Regions from separate parts of the Kitasatospora sp. NA04385 genome, predicted to be linked through region 2. Evidence: riboswitches for the same ligand, from Rfam matches in the RefSeq annotation. Region 2 holds a riboswitch; the other holds the start of a gene.
The links. Region 2 has a riboswitch for cyclic di-AMP ahead of HUT16_RS39300 (transglycosylase family protein). Riboswitches for the same ligand answer to the same signal wherever they lie in the genome.

Region 1 (5,666 bases), 2.2 Mb from region 2:
GCGGCGCATCAGCGCGCTCAGCGCACCCCGCCGCCGGTGGGTCGGCAGCACGCCCACCGCGGCCACCCCCGCCGCCGGGAGCACCGCCCCGCCCGGCACCACCAGCCGGAAGTCGAACGAGGTCGTCCCGCCCACCGGCCGGCCGGCCGCGCAGGCCACCAGCGTGCGCTCCACGTCGATCAGCCGCCGCCACAACTCCCGGGCCTCCGGCGCCTCCTCGCCACCGCCGAAGGCCACCTCCACGTTCCGGTACCAGGTCTCCCACTCCTCGTCGCGCAGCGGCCGGACGGTCAGTTCGGGGTGTCGAATCGTCATGGGGCCTGCCTACCAGCCGGATCGGGGCCCGGCGAGCGAATAACCGCCCCGCGCCCGACGTGTCCCGGGCGGCCGAAACCCGCCGGGCGTGCCACCTCCGCTGCACCCGGTGCCACCCGGCCCGTCGACGCGGGCACCGGCGGTGGATAAGGTCGGTCCCCATGGCCGGCAGCGCGCGTCCCAGTGCGACGGGCCGGGGCGGCCCGCCGTCCCGCGAACCCGTGACGGCCCGGCTGCGCGCGGCGCTGTACCGGGCCCGGCGCAGGCTGCGCCGCACCGGCGTCGACTACTTCCGCGGCGACGGCGCCGACTGGTGGGCGTTCGCCGCGCTCGCCCTGGCCGTCCCGCTGCTGGTGCTGCTCAACGTCGCCGTCCCCGACTGGGCCCCGCCCACCGCCCTGGTCCTGCCGATCCTGGCCGGCGCGCTGCTGCTGCGCCCCGGCACCCTGGTGCTGCTGTACGCCGCCGCGGCCGCCGGCCTGATCACCGAGTCCGTGGTGCACACCGGGGAGCAGGTGGCCAGCGAGCGCCCCGAGGCGTACACCCACGGCGTCACCCCCGGCGCCGCCCTGGTGGTCGGCGCGGTCGGCGTCGCCGGGCTGCTGGTCGCCCAGTTCCGCCGCCGGATCGGCGTGCCCTGGCGCGGCGGCTCCACCATGCTGTTCGACCTGCGCGAGCGGATCCGGGTGCAGGGCCGCGTCCCGCGGCTGCCCGACGGCTGGCACACCGACACCGCGCTGCGCCCGGCCGGCGGCCAGTCCTTCTCCGGCGACTTCATGGTCGCCGCCCGCACCGGCCCCGGCGGCCGGGTGCTCGAAGTCGTCCTCGCCGACGTCTCCGGCAAGGGCATGGACGCGGGCAGCCGCGCCCTGCTGCTCTCCGGCGCCTTCGGCGGACTCCTCGGCTCGCTGCCCGCCCACGACTTCCTGCCCGCCGCCAACGGCTACCTGCTGCGCCAGGACTGGGCCGAGGGCTTCGCCACCGCCGCGCACCTGGTCCTCGACCTGGACACCGGCGAGTACGAGCTCCTCTCGGCCGGCCACCTCCCCGGCATGCACCGCCTCGCCGGGGCCGGCCACTGGGAGGTCAAGGAGGCCGAGGGGCCGCTGCTCGGTGTCTACGACGGCGCCAAGTTCGAAGGCGTGCGCGGTACTTTGGGCCCCGGCGACGTGCTGATGCTGTGCACCGACGGCATGGTGGAGATCCCCGGCCGGGACTTGGACGAGGGCATGGACCGGCTGATGGGCGAGGCCGACCGGCTGGTCGCCACCACCCCGGTGGCCGGGCGCTCGGGGGCGGCGGTCCGGCTGATCGACAGCGTCGCCAAGCACGTCAACGACGACCGCGCGGTGCTGCTGGTCTGGCGCCGCTGAACGTCACCGGGCGCCGCCGGGCGCCGCGGGCCGGGGCCCGTGCGCGGGCGCCGCGCCCCGGGCCGCCGCCGGTGGCGGGAGTGCACGAAGGGTGAGCAGGAAGTGCCCACGGAGTGTCAAACCAGGGCGTTGATCTTCGGCCAATTCCACTGGCATACCCGGTCGGTGGGCGGATGCCCGGTCTGCCTGCCGCTTTGCCGCCCCGGCCGTGGCGGACCGCATCCCACCGACGGCCCGTCAGGACCCGTCCGCTATCGTCACGGTCGGCGGAAATCAGCCCCAGCACCCGGGTTGGGGCCCCGGGTGACTGGGCAAGTCCTTTACGCACTCCGCACGAGCGACCACACTGAGTCCGGATGGAGTGGTGGGGACACGGGGGGCACGGGCCGGTTTCCGCCTGGAGCCGTCGCCGGTTCCGACCCGAATCCCCGCCACGAATCGAGGAAGTGAGTCCCGGTGGCCTTCTCCGTCTCCGCCCTGGTCCTGTTCGGCATCATCGTCGCCATCTTCATCCGCAACAAGCAGTTGAAGACCGGTCACGCGATCATGGCGGCGCTATTCGGCTTCATGCTCAGCCAGTCGAACATGGCATCCCCGATCACCCAGTTCCTCCAGTCCGTCTCCAAGGCGATCTCCGGCATCGCGGGCTGACTCGCCCGACCCCGGAGCGCACGTTCCGACGGACGGGAGACGCCCCCGGCCGTCGCAGAGTCCTGCCCGCGGGTGACCAGGGTCACCCGCCGCGTCACGCGGGGTCGGCGCCCGGACGCGCACGGTGGCCGAAGTCGCCCACCGTACATGGTTCGTGGGCGCACGGTCATGATCCCGTACGCGCACCGCAGCCCCCCGACGGCACAGCGTGACCTGGCGGACCGTCAGCCCCCTCCCGAGCCCGGGAACGGGGCCTACCGGCGCTTGCCAGCTCCGTGAGCCGTGGGTTTTGCTTCCTCCGCAGCCCGGACATCGGCCGGGTGGGCCACCGAGCGGAACGCCTAGTCCTGCCGCCGTTCGGTGCCGACCAGACACCACGCCACGGCAGGAGCGGGGGAACCACAGGTAGTACGCCGGGCCCGGAACGCACGGGAACGGCTCGGGGTGAAGCCGCGGAGAACGCGGCCGGGCAACTCTCGCCCGAACCCGACAGCTCACCTCGTAGGCGTCGGAGAGGAACAGCTTCATGTCCGCTCAGGGCAAGCACCGCAAGCCGCGCCTGGCCACCGTCGCCCGCATCGCCATCGCCGTCGGCGTCGCCGGCGCCGCGGTCGGCCTCCCGGCCACCGCCGCCTCCGCGCACGGCACCACCGACCAGCACGACGGCGGCCGCTCGTGGGCCAGCGTCTCGGTCGACGCCACCCCCGTCGCCGACCACGGCGCCGCCTCCTCGGCCGCCGCCGAGTCCTACCGGGTCGCCGCCGGCGACACCCTCTCCAAGATCGCCGACGCGAAGAACGTCGACGGCGGCTGGGAGAAGCTCTACCAGGACAACCGCTCGGTCATCGGCGGCAACCCGAACCTGATCTACCCGGGCCAGCAGCTGACCGTCAACGGCAAGGCCGCGACGGGCTCCGCCACCACCTCCTCGGACGCCGCGGCCCCCGCCGCCGCCCCGAAGACCTCGGCCAAGTCGAGCACCGGCACCGAGAAGACCCAGGCCCAGGAGTCGACCTCCTCGTCGTCGAGCGCGAAGTCCTCGACCGCGAAGTCCTCGACCGCCAAGTCGTCGACCGCGAAGTCGTCGACCGCCACCACCTCCACCACCACCTCCACCACCACCGGCGGCAGCAGCTCCTCCGCGAGCTCCTCCTCCGGCTACGTCGCCCCCGCGCCGGGCAGCGTCACCACCGGTTACAAGGTGGCGGGCTCCAGCTGGTCCAGCGGCTACCACACCGGCATCGACTTCCCGGTCGCCACCGGCACCAGCCTCAAGGCGATCGCCAACGGCACCGTGGTCTCGGCCGGCAACGGCGGCGCCTACGGCAACCAGGTCGTCATCAAGCTCGCCGACGGCAAGTACGCCCAGTACGCGCACCTCTCCTCGATCTCCGTCTCGGCCGGCCAGTCCGTGACCGCGGGCCAGCAGATCGGCCTGTCCGGTGCCACCGGCAACGTGACCGGCCCGCACCTGCACTTCGAGATCCGCACCACCCCGGACTACGGCTCCGACATCGACCCGGTCGCCTACCTGGCGGCCCACGGCGTCAACGTCTGATCCCCGGCACCACCCCCGAAGGCCCCGCGATCCGCTGCGCGGGGCCTTCGGGCCGTTCCGGGGCGGGAACGGCGACGGCCCCGGCCGCTGGTGCGGTCGGGGCCGTCGGCCTCGTGGAGCGGGTGACGAGAATCGAACTCGCGTGACCAGTTTGGAAGACTGGGGCTCTACCATTGAGCTACACCCGCACAGGAGCGTCCGTCGCCACCGCGAGGGTGGTGAGGACTGGCTCAGCGTACCTGGTCGGGTCGGTGGATTGCACACTCCTTCGCCGTTGTCGGCTCGCCGATATCGCCCCGGTCGGGGGCGGGCCGACGTGTACTCTTCTGCTCGGCACCACGGGGTGTGGCGCAGGTTGGTAGCGCGTCCGCTTTGGGAGCGGAAGGCCGTCGGTTCGAATCCGGTCACCCCGACCGTGTGCGGCAGGGTCTCGTCGGAGGGCGGGGCCCTGTTGTCGTTCCGGCACCCCGTGCGGCCCCGTGCGGGGCCGCCCCCGGTCCGGCCCCGGTGCCGGGCACAGTCGCTTTCGTGGTACCGGTAGGATGGACCGCTGGCGGTAGTACGGACAGCAATGCAGCCCCAACCGCCTATCGCCCTGACCGCAAGCCCCCTAGGAGACCCAACCGTGAAGAGCGCCGTCGAGACTCTGAACCCGACCCGGGTTCGACTCACCGTCGAGGTGCCCTTCGAGGAGCTCAAGCCCAGCCTCGACGCGGCGTACAAGAAGATCAACCAGCAGGTCACCGTTCCGGGCTTCCGCAAGGGCAAGATCCCGAACAAGGTGATCGACCAGCGCTTCGGTCGTGGCGCGGTGCTGGAGGAGGCCGTCAACGACGCGCTTCCGCGCTTCTACACGCAGGCCGTCGACGAGGGCCAGATCGACGTCCTGGGCCAGCCCGACATCACCGAGATCGAGGGTGTCGAGAACCTGGCCGACGGCGGTGACCTCAAGTTCACCGCCGAGGTCGACGTGCGCCCCGAGGTCACCCTGCCCGAGTTCGCCGAGATCGCGGTCGTGGTCGACCCGATCGAGGTCGGCGACGAGGACGTCGAGAAGTCCCTGGAGCAGCTGCGCGAGCGGTTCGCCTCCGTGAAGGACGTCGAGCGCGCCGCCGGCGAGAACGACATCGTCGTGGTCGACCTGGAGGCCAAGGTCGACGGCGAGGTGCCGGAAGACGGCACCGCCACCGGCGTGAGCTACGAGATCGGCTCCGGCCGCCTGCTGGACGGCATCGACGAGGCCGTGGTCGGCCTGTCCGCCGGTGAGTCCAAGACCTTCACCACCACCCTCAAGGGCGGCACCCAGGTCGGCAAGGAGTCGGAGGTCACCGTCACCGTGACCGCCGTCCAGGAGAAGGAACTCCCGGCGCTGGACGACGAGTTCGCGCAGCTGGCGAGCGAGTTCGACACCCTGGAGGAGCTCCGCGCGGACTCCGTCAAGCGCCTCGAGCGGATGAAGGAGTTCGACCAGGCCACCCAGGCCCAGGAGAAGGTCCTCGACGAGCTGCTCTCGCGGGTCGAGATGGACTACCCGGAGAAGCTGCTCGCGGACGAGATCGGCACCCGCAAGCACAACCTGGAGCACCACCAGCTGGAGCCGATGGGCCTGACCCTCGACACCTACCTCGCCTCCCAGGACAAGTCCCGCGAGGACTACGACAAGGAGACCGAGGAGCAGGCGAAGAAGGGCATCAAGACCCAGTTCGTGCTGGACCAGATCGTCAAGAACGAGGAGCTGGGCGTCAACCAGGAGGAGCTCACCGAGCACC
Region 2 (5,666 bases):
GCGAAGGTGCGGGCCAGCGCCTCGGGGTGCAGCCGCCCGGTGCGGTCGACGTCCTGGCCGAGCCGGACGATCAGCATCCGCCGGTCCAGGTCGGTGATCTCGCCGGTGGCCGGGTCGAGGTCGGCGATCAGCAGGCGGATCGAGTTGGTGCCGCAGTCGATGGCGGCGACCCGGGTCGGGCTCACGACTCGTCCTCCGATCCGGCCTCGGCGGCCTTGCGGGCGGCGCGCTCGGCGCTCAGCGCCTCCTTGGCGGCGATCACCGCGCCGTGGTCCCCGGCCTTGGCCCGGTTGCGGGCGACCCGCTCACCGGCCGCGTCGACCTCGGCGGGGCTGACGCACGGGCCCTTGGCCCACCAGTCCTCCAGCATCCCGATCGCCTCGTCGCCGAGCGGGTTGACGCCCTCCCCGGCGGCCAGCGAGTGCCCGACCAGCACGTGCAGGCACTTGACCCGGTCGGGCATGCCACCGGCGCTGGGGAAGCCCTCCAGCACCTCGACGGCGTCCCGGCGGGCGATGTAGTCCTCGTGCGCCGCCCGGTACGCGGCGGCCAGCTCCGGGTCCTCGGCGAGCCGGGCGGTCTGCTCCTTCATCACGCCGTCCGCCTCCAGGGTGCCGATCAGCGAGGCGGCCCGGGGACAGGTCAGGTAGTAGAAGGTCGGGAACGGCGTGCCGTCGGGCAGCCGGGGCGCGGTCTCCACCACGTCCGGGTTGCCGCACGGGCAGCGGTGGGCGACGGCGCGCAGCCCGCGCGGGACCCGGCCGAGCTGGGCGGCGATGGCGGCGACGTCGCGGTCGGACACCTCGGGGGCGTCGGACGCGGGAGGGTTCTGGTTGCTCATCGGGAGTCTGTTCGTCAGAGGGGGCGGGGGTCGTTGGGGGGACGCCGGGGCGTCAGGGGGCCGGCTCCGGTGCGGGCGGCGCGGCGGCGTCGGCGGCGTCCACCGAGTCCCAGAGGGCGGCGTACCAGGGCTTGAGCGCCTTCGGGCGGCCGGCCGCGGCGTCGTCCGAGGAGGGCTTCGCGCCGGGCGCGGGCGGCGGGGAGACCGAGACGAACGGGGTCTCGCCGGGCAGCGCGTAGTGCAGTCGCTCCCGGGCCCGGGCCTTGACGTACTCCGGGTCCTGCCAGCGGGCCTTCTCCCGGCGCAGTTCGTCGACCTGCTGGCGGGCGTGCTCGGCCTTGGCCCGCTGGGCGGCGATCTCGCCGCGCTGGGCGATGTACTGCCGGGCCGGGTAGGCGAGTATCGCCACCAGTGAGCACAGCACGAGCACCAGCACGGTGGCCCGGCTGGTGAAGCGCGGTCGCGCCGCCAACCCGGGAATCCTCCACTTGGCCATCTGCTCGCCCCTCCTGCGCATGCCGGTGCCCCGGCCCCACCCTACGCGGTGGGGACCGGGGCACCGGTCACATCAAGCGGTAGTTCAGCCCTGCTGCGCTTACTTGTCCGCGGGGCGGCTGTGCCTACTTGTCCGCGGAGCGGCTGTGCTTACTTGTCCGCAGAGCGGAACCGCGGGAACGCGGAGCGGCCCGCGTACTCGGCGGCGTCGTCGAGGATCTCCTCGATGCGCAGCAGCTGGTTGTACTTGGCGACGCGCTCGGAGCGGGCCGGGGCGCCGGTCTTGATCTGGCCGCAGTTGGTGGCGACGGCGAGGTCGGCGATGGTGACGTCCTCGGTCTCGCCGGAGCGGTGCGACATCATGCAGCGGTAGCCGTTGCGCTGGGCCAGCTCGACGGCGTCCAGGGTCTCGGTCAGCGAGCCGATCTGGTTGACCTTCACCAGCAGCGCGTTGGCGGTGCCGGTCTCGATGCCCTTGCGCAGGCGCTCCGGGTTGGTGACGAACAGGTCGTCGCCGACCAGCTGGACCTTGTCGCCGATCGCGTCGGTGATGGCCTTCCAGCCGTCCCAGTCCGACTCGTCCAGCGGGTCCTCGATGGAGACCAGCGGGTAGTCGGCGACCAGCTCGGCGTAGTACGCGATCAGGTCGGCGGAGGAGAGCGCCTTGCCCTCGAACTGGTAGGCGCCGTCCTCGAAGAACTCGGAGGCGGCGACGTCCAGGGCGAGCGCGACGTCCTTGCCCGGGGTGTAGCCGGCCTTCTTGATCGCCTCGGTGATGAGGTCGAGGGCCTCGCGGTTGGAGTCCAGGTTCGGGGCGAAGCCGCCCTCGTCGCCCAGGCCGGTGGAGAGCCCGCGCTCCTTCAGCACGCCCTTGAGGGTGTGGTAGACCTCGACGCCCCAGCGGACGGCCTCGGAGAAGGACTCCGCGCCGATCGGGGCGATCATGAACTCCTGGATGTCGACGTTGGAGTCCGCGTGCGAGCCGCCGTTGAGGATGTTCATCATCGGGACGGGCAGCACGTGGGCGTTCGGGCCGCCCAGGTAGCGGAACAGCGGCAGGTCGCTGGCCTCGGAGGCGGCGTGCGCCACGGCGAGCGAGACGCCCAGGATGGCGTTGGCGCCGAGCGAGGACTTGTCCGGGGTGGCGTCCAGGTCGAGCATGGCCTGGTCGATCAGGCGCTGCTCGGTGGCGTCGTAGCCGACCAGCTCGGGGCCGATCTGCTCGATCACGGCGAGGACGGCCTTCTCGACGCCCTTGCCGAAGTAGCGGCTCTTGTCGCCGTCACGGAGCTCCAGGGCCTCGAAGGCACCGGTGGAGGCGCCCGACGGGACAGCCGCGCGACCGGTGCTGCCGTCGTCGAGACCGACCTCGACCTCGACCGTGGGGTTGCCGCGGGAGTCGAGGATCTCACGGGCTACGACGACATCAATGGACGGCACGAGGCATCTCCTAGCGGAAGCGGATGTGTGGTCGTTACGACCAGAGCCTAGCCGCACAGCGCCGCGCGGCCACGCCCGGCCGGGCCCCGTCTCACGGTGTGGCCCGGCTACTCATCGGTAGTTCACCTGTTTGACGGCCGCTCCACCGCTCCCGGCGGCGCGAACTGCCGGGCGCGCGCCGGGAGCGGACGGGGAGTCAGGGGACGCGGCCCTCGTCAGGGCGGCGGCGGGGCCTCGTCAGGCCGCCGGCCGTGCGCGTCCCGCATGCCGGAACACCGTCCGGACAGGGGTCGGAGCGGGATCAGAGCGAGAGCACCTGACCGGGCAGGATCAGGTCGGGGTCGGCGCCGATCAGCCCCTGGTTGGCCCGGTAGATCCGCTCCCAGCCGCCGGAGACGTTCTGCGCGGCGGCGATGCCGGAGAGCGTGTCGCCGTCCCGGACGGTGTAGCCGCCGGCGGCCGGGAGCTGCGGGGCGGCGTCGTTCTGCGGGGCGGCCTGGGGTTCGGCGGCGGCCTGGGGTTCGGCGGCGGCCTGGGGCTCGGCGGCGGGCTCGGCCGGCTTCTTCGACGGCGAGCCCTTCGGCTGCTGGGGCGGGCTCGGGCGCTCCTGGGAGCGCGAGGCGGTGTCCTCGGAGGTGTCGGCGGGCGCGCCGCCCTTGGTGAGTCCGGCCCGCTTGGAGCAGACCGGCCAGGCGCCGGGGCCCTGGGAGGCGAGCACCCGCTCGGCCACCGCGATCTGCTGGGAGCGGCTGGCCAGGTCGGCGCGGGCCGCGTACTGGCCGCCGCCGAAGGCGCGCCAGGTGGAGGAGGTGAACTGCAGGCCGCCGTAGAAGCTGTTCCCGGTGTTGATGCTCCAGTTGCCGCCGCTCTCGCACTGGGCCACGCGGTCCCAGGTGTCGGCTGACGCAGCTGCCGCTCCGGTGGCGGCGAGCAGGGGGAGGGCCAGGCCGACCGAGGCCACGCCGGCGGCGGCGATGACCTTCTCGGCCTTGGTACTACGGCGGTGGCGAGGGGTGTTGGCGAACAGCACGGGACATCCTCTCCGCACGCCTGCGAGGTGAGCTGTCGGGTTCGGACCGGGAGGCTGGCCCGGCCGCCGGACGGTTCGGACGCGGTTGCGCCCGCTGCTCGGCGGCTTCACCCCAAGCCGTTGGGACTACGGCGTTCACACTGGTTCCCCCGCTCCTGTCCGGTACCTGGTAGGTGGCCCGAGGACGCGGCGGACAGGACTCGGCGTGCCGCGATCGGGGCCCGCAGCTGCGGGCATGTCGGAGAGTAAGCAAAGCTGACGAGCAATCACAAGCTCATATCACCATGATCACGCCGAAATTACGGATCCCCTTTTCACGTACACGAACGATCCAGGTATGTCCGGATTCGTTCCGAGCAGGAGTGCGACGCGCGCCCCCGCCCCGGCGCGTCGTCGGCCCAGCGGTACGGCGTGTCGCGGGTGTCGAAACGGCGTCAGCGGGGCGTGAAGGAGACCGGGAGGTCGCGCAGACCGCGCATGATCAGCCCGCCCCGCCAGCGCAGCTCGGCCGGATCGGCCGCCGGCCGGAGGTCCGGAAGCCTGGTCAGTAGGCTGCCGATCGCGCTCTGCCCCTCAAGCCGGGCCAGCGGGGCGCCGATGCAGTAGTGGATGCCGTGACCGAAACCCAGGTGCGGGTTGTCCGAGCGGGCCAGGTCGAGCGTGTTCTCGGCGGAGAACCGGGCCGGGTCGCGGTCGGCCGCGGCCAGCACCACCAGCACCGGGTCGCCGACCGGGACGTCCACCCCGCCGATGGTCAGCGGCGCGGTGGCGAACCGCCAGGTCGCCAGCTCCACCGGGCCGTCGTAGCGCAGCAGTTCCTCGACGCCGGTCTCCAGCAGGGCCGTCTCGCCGCGCCCCAGCGACTGCTGGAGCAGCGCGCGCTGGTCCGGGTTGCAAAGTAGGGCATGAAGCCCATTACCAATCAAATTGATCGTGGTTTCGAACCCGGCGAAGAGCAGGATGAAGGCCATCGCCGCGGCCTCGTTCTCGCTCAGGTGCTCGCCGTGGTCGCCGGCCCGGATCAGGCCGGAGATCAGGTCGTCGCCGAGGTCGGCGCGCTTGCGGTGGATCAGGTCGGCCAGGTAGCCGCGGATCTGCTTGACCGCGCGGCCCACGCCTCCCCGCTTGCCGCCGGTGTGGCGGATCATCATGCCCGCCCAGTCGCGCAGGTCGTCCTGGTCCTCGGCGGGGACGCCGAGCAGGTCGCAGATCGCGTAGATGGGGAGCGGGAAGGCGAACTCGTGGATCAGGTCGGCCTCGCCGCGGCCGGCGAAGGAGTCGATCAGCCGGTCGGTGATCTCCCGCACCCGCGGTTCGAACTCGGCCACCCGGCGCGGGGTGAACGCCTTGGAGACCAGCCGGCGCAGCCGGGTGTGGTCGGGCGGGTCGATGTTCAGCAGGTGGGTCATCAGGTCGGCCTGCCGCTCGCCGGGGATGCCGACCCGGCCGCTGCGGTGGGCCTGCTCGCTGTGGTGCGCCGGGTTCTTGGAGAGCCGGGCGTCCGCCAGGGCCTGCCGGGCGTCCGCGTAGCGGGTGACCAGCCAGGCGTCGACCCCGCTCGGCAGGGTAGTGCGGTGCACCGGCGCGTGCTCCCGCAGCCAGGCGTACGCCGGGTAGGGGTCGGCGGCGAACTCCCAGGTGAACAGGGGCGGCTGGGGGGCGTGGGGCTGGTCTGGCATGTCTTGACCGTATCGGGAAGCGCCGTCGCGTGAGTCTGGTCACCTGGTGGGTAATCCCTGTTGCGGAGCGTCGGGGCGAGCCTACGATCCTCCGATAACCACCGTGGGCGGCGTGCGGGCCGACCACGGGTGCGCGCTCTGAAAGGGGAGCAGGCCATGCGAGTAGCCGGTGCAGTGGTGG

Region 1: linked by a shared signal. The riboswitch ahead of HUT16_RS11305 (M23 family metallopeptidase) and the one ahead of HUT16_RS39300 (transglycosylase family protein) in region 2 are both predicted to bind cyclic di-AMP.

What each region holds. Positions count from the first base shown of each region.
Region 1 is NZ_CP054919.1:2,590,253-2,595,918, reverse strand. It holds gene HUT16_RS11320 (GNAT family N-acetyltransferase) at 1-315, opposite strand, end outside; gene HUT16_RS11315 (PP2C family protein-serine/threonine phosphatase) at 477-1,688, shown strand; gene HUT16_RS11310 (hypothetical protein) at 2,145-2,339, shown strand; cyclic di-AMP (ydaO/yuaA leader) riboswitch at 2,707-2,860, shown strand; gene HUT16_RS11305 (M23 family metallopeptidase) at 2,866-3,897, shown strand; tRNA gene HUT16_RS11300 (tRNA-Gly) at 4,012-4,085, opposite strand; tRNA gene HUT16_RS11295 (tRNA-Pro) at 4,237-4,310, shown strand; gene tig (trigger factor) at 4,523-5,666, shown strand, end outside.
Region 2 is NZ_CP054919.1:4,810,812-4,816,477, reverse strand. It holds gene HUT16_RS21590 (Ppx/GppA phosphatase family protein) at 1-185, opposite strand, end outside; gene HUT16_RS21585 (DUF501 domain-containing protein) at 182-841, opposite strand; gene HUT16_RS21580 (septum formation initiator family protein) at 894-1,337, opposite strand; gene eno (phosphopyruvate hydratase) at 1,487-2,776, opposite strand; gene HUT16_RS39300 (transglycosylase family protein) at 3,078-3,806, opposite strand; cyclic di-AMP (ydaO/yuaA leader) riboswitch at 3,810-4,008, opposite strand; gene HUT16_RS21565 (cytochrome P450) at 4,241-5,485, opposite strand; gene HUT16_RS39295 (SDR family NAD(P)-dependent oxidoreductase) at 5,642-5,666, shown strand, end outside.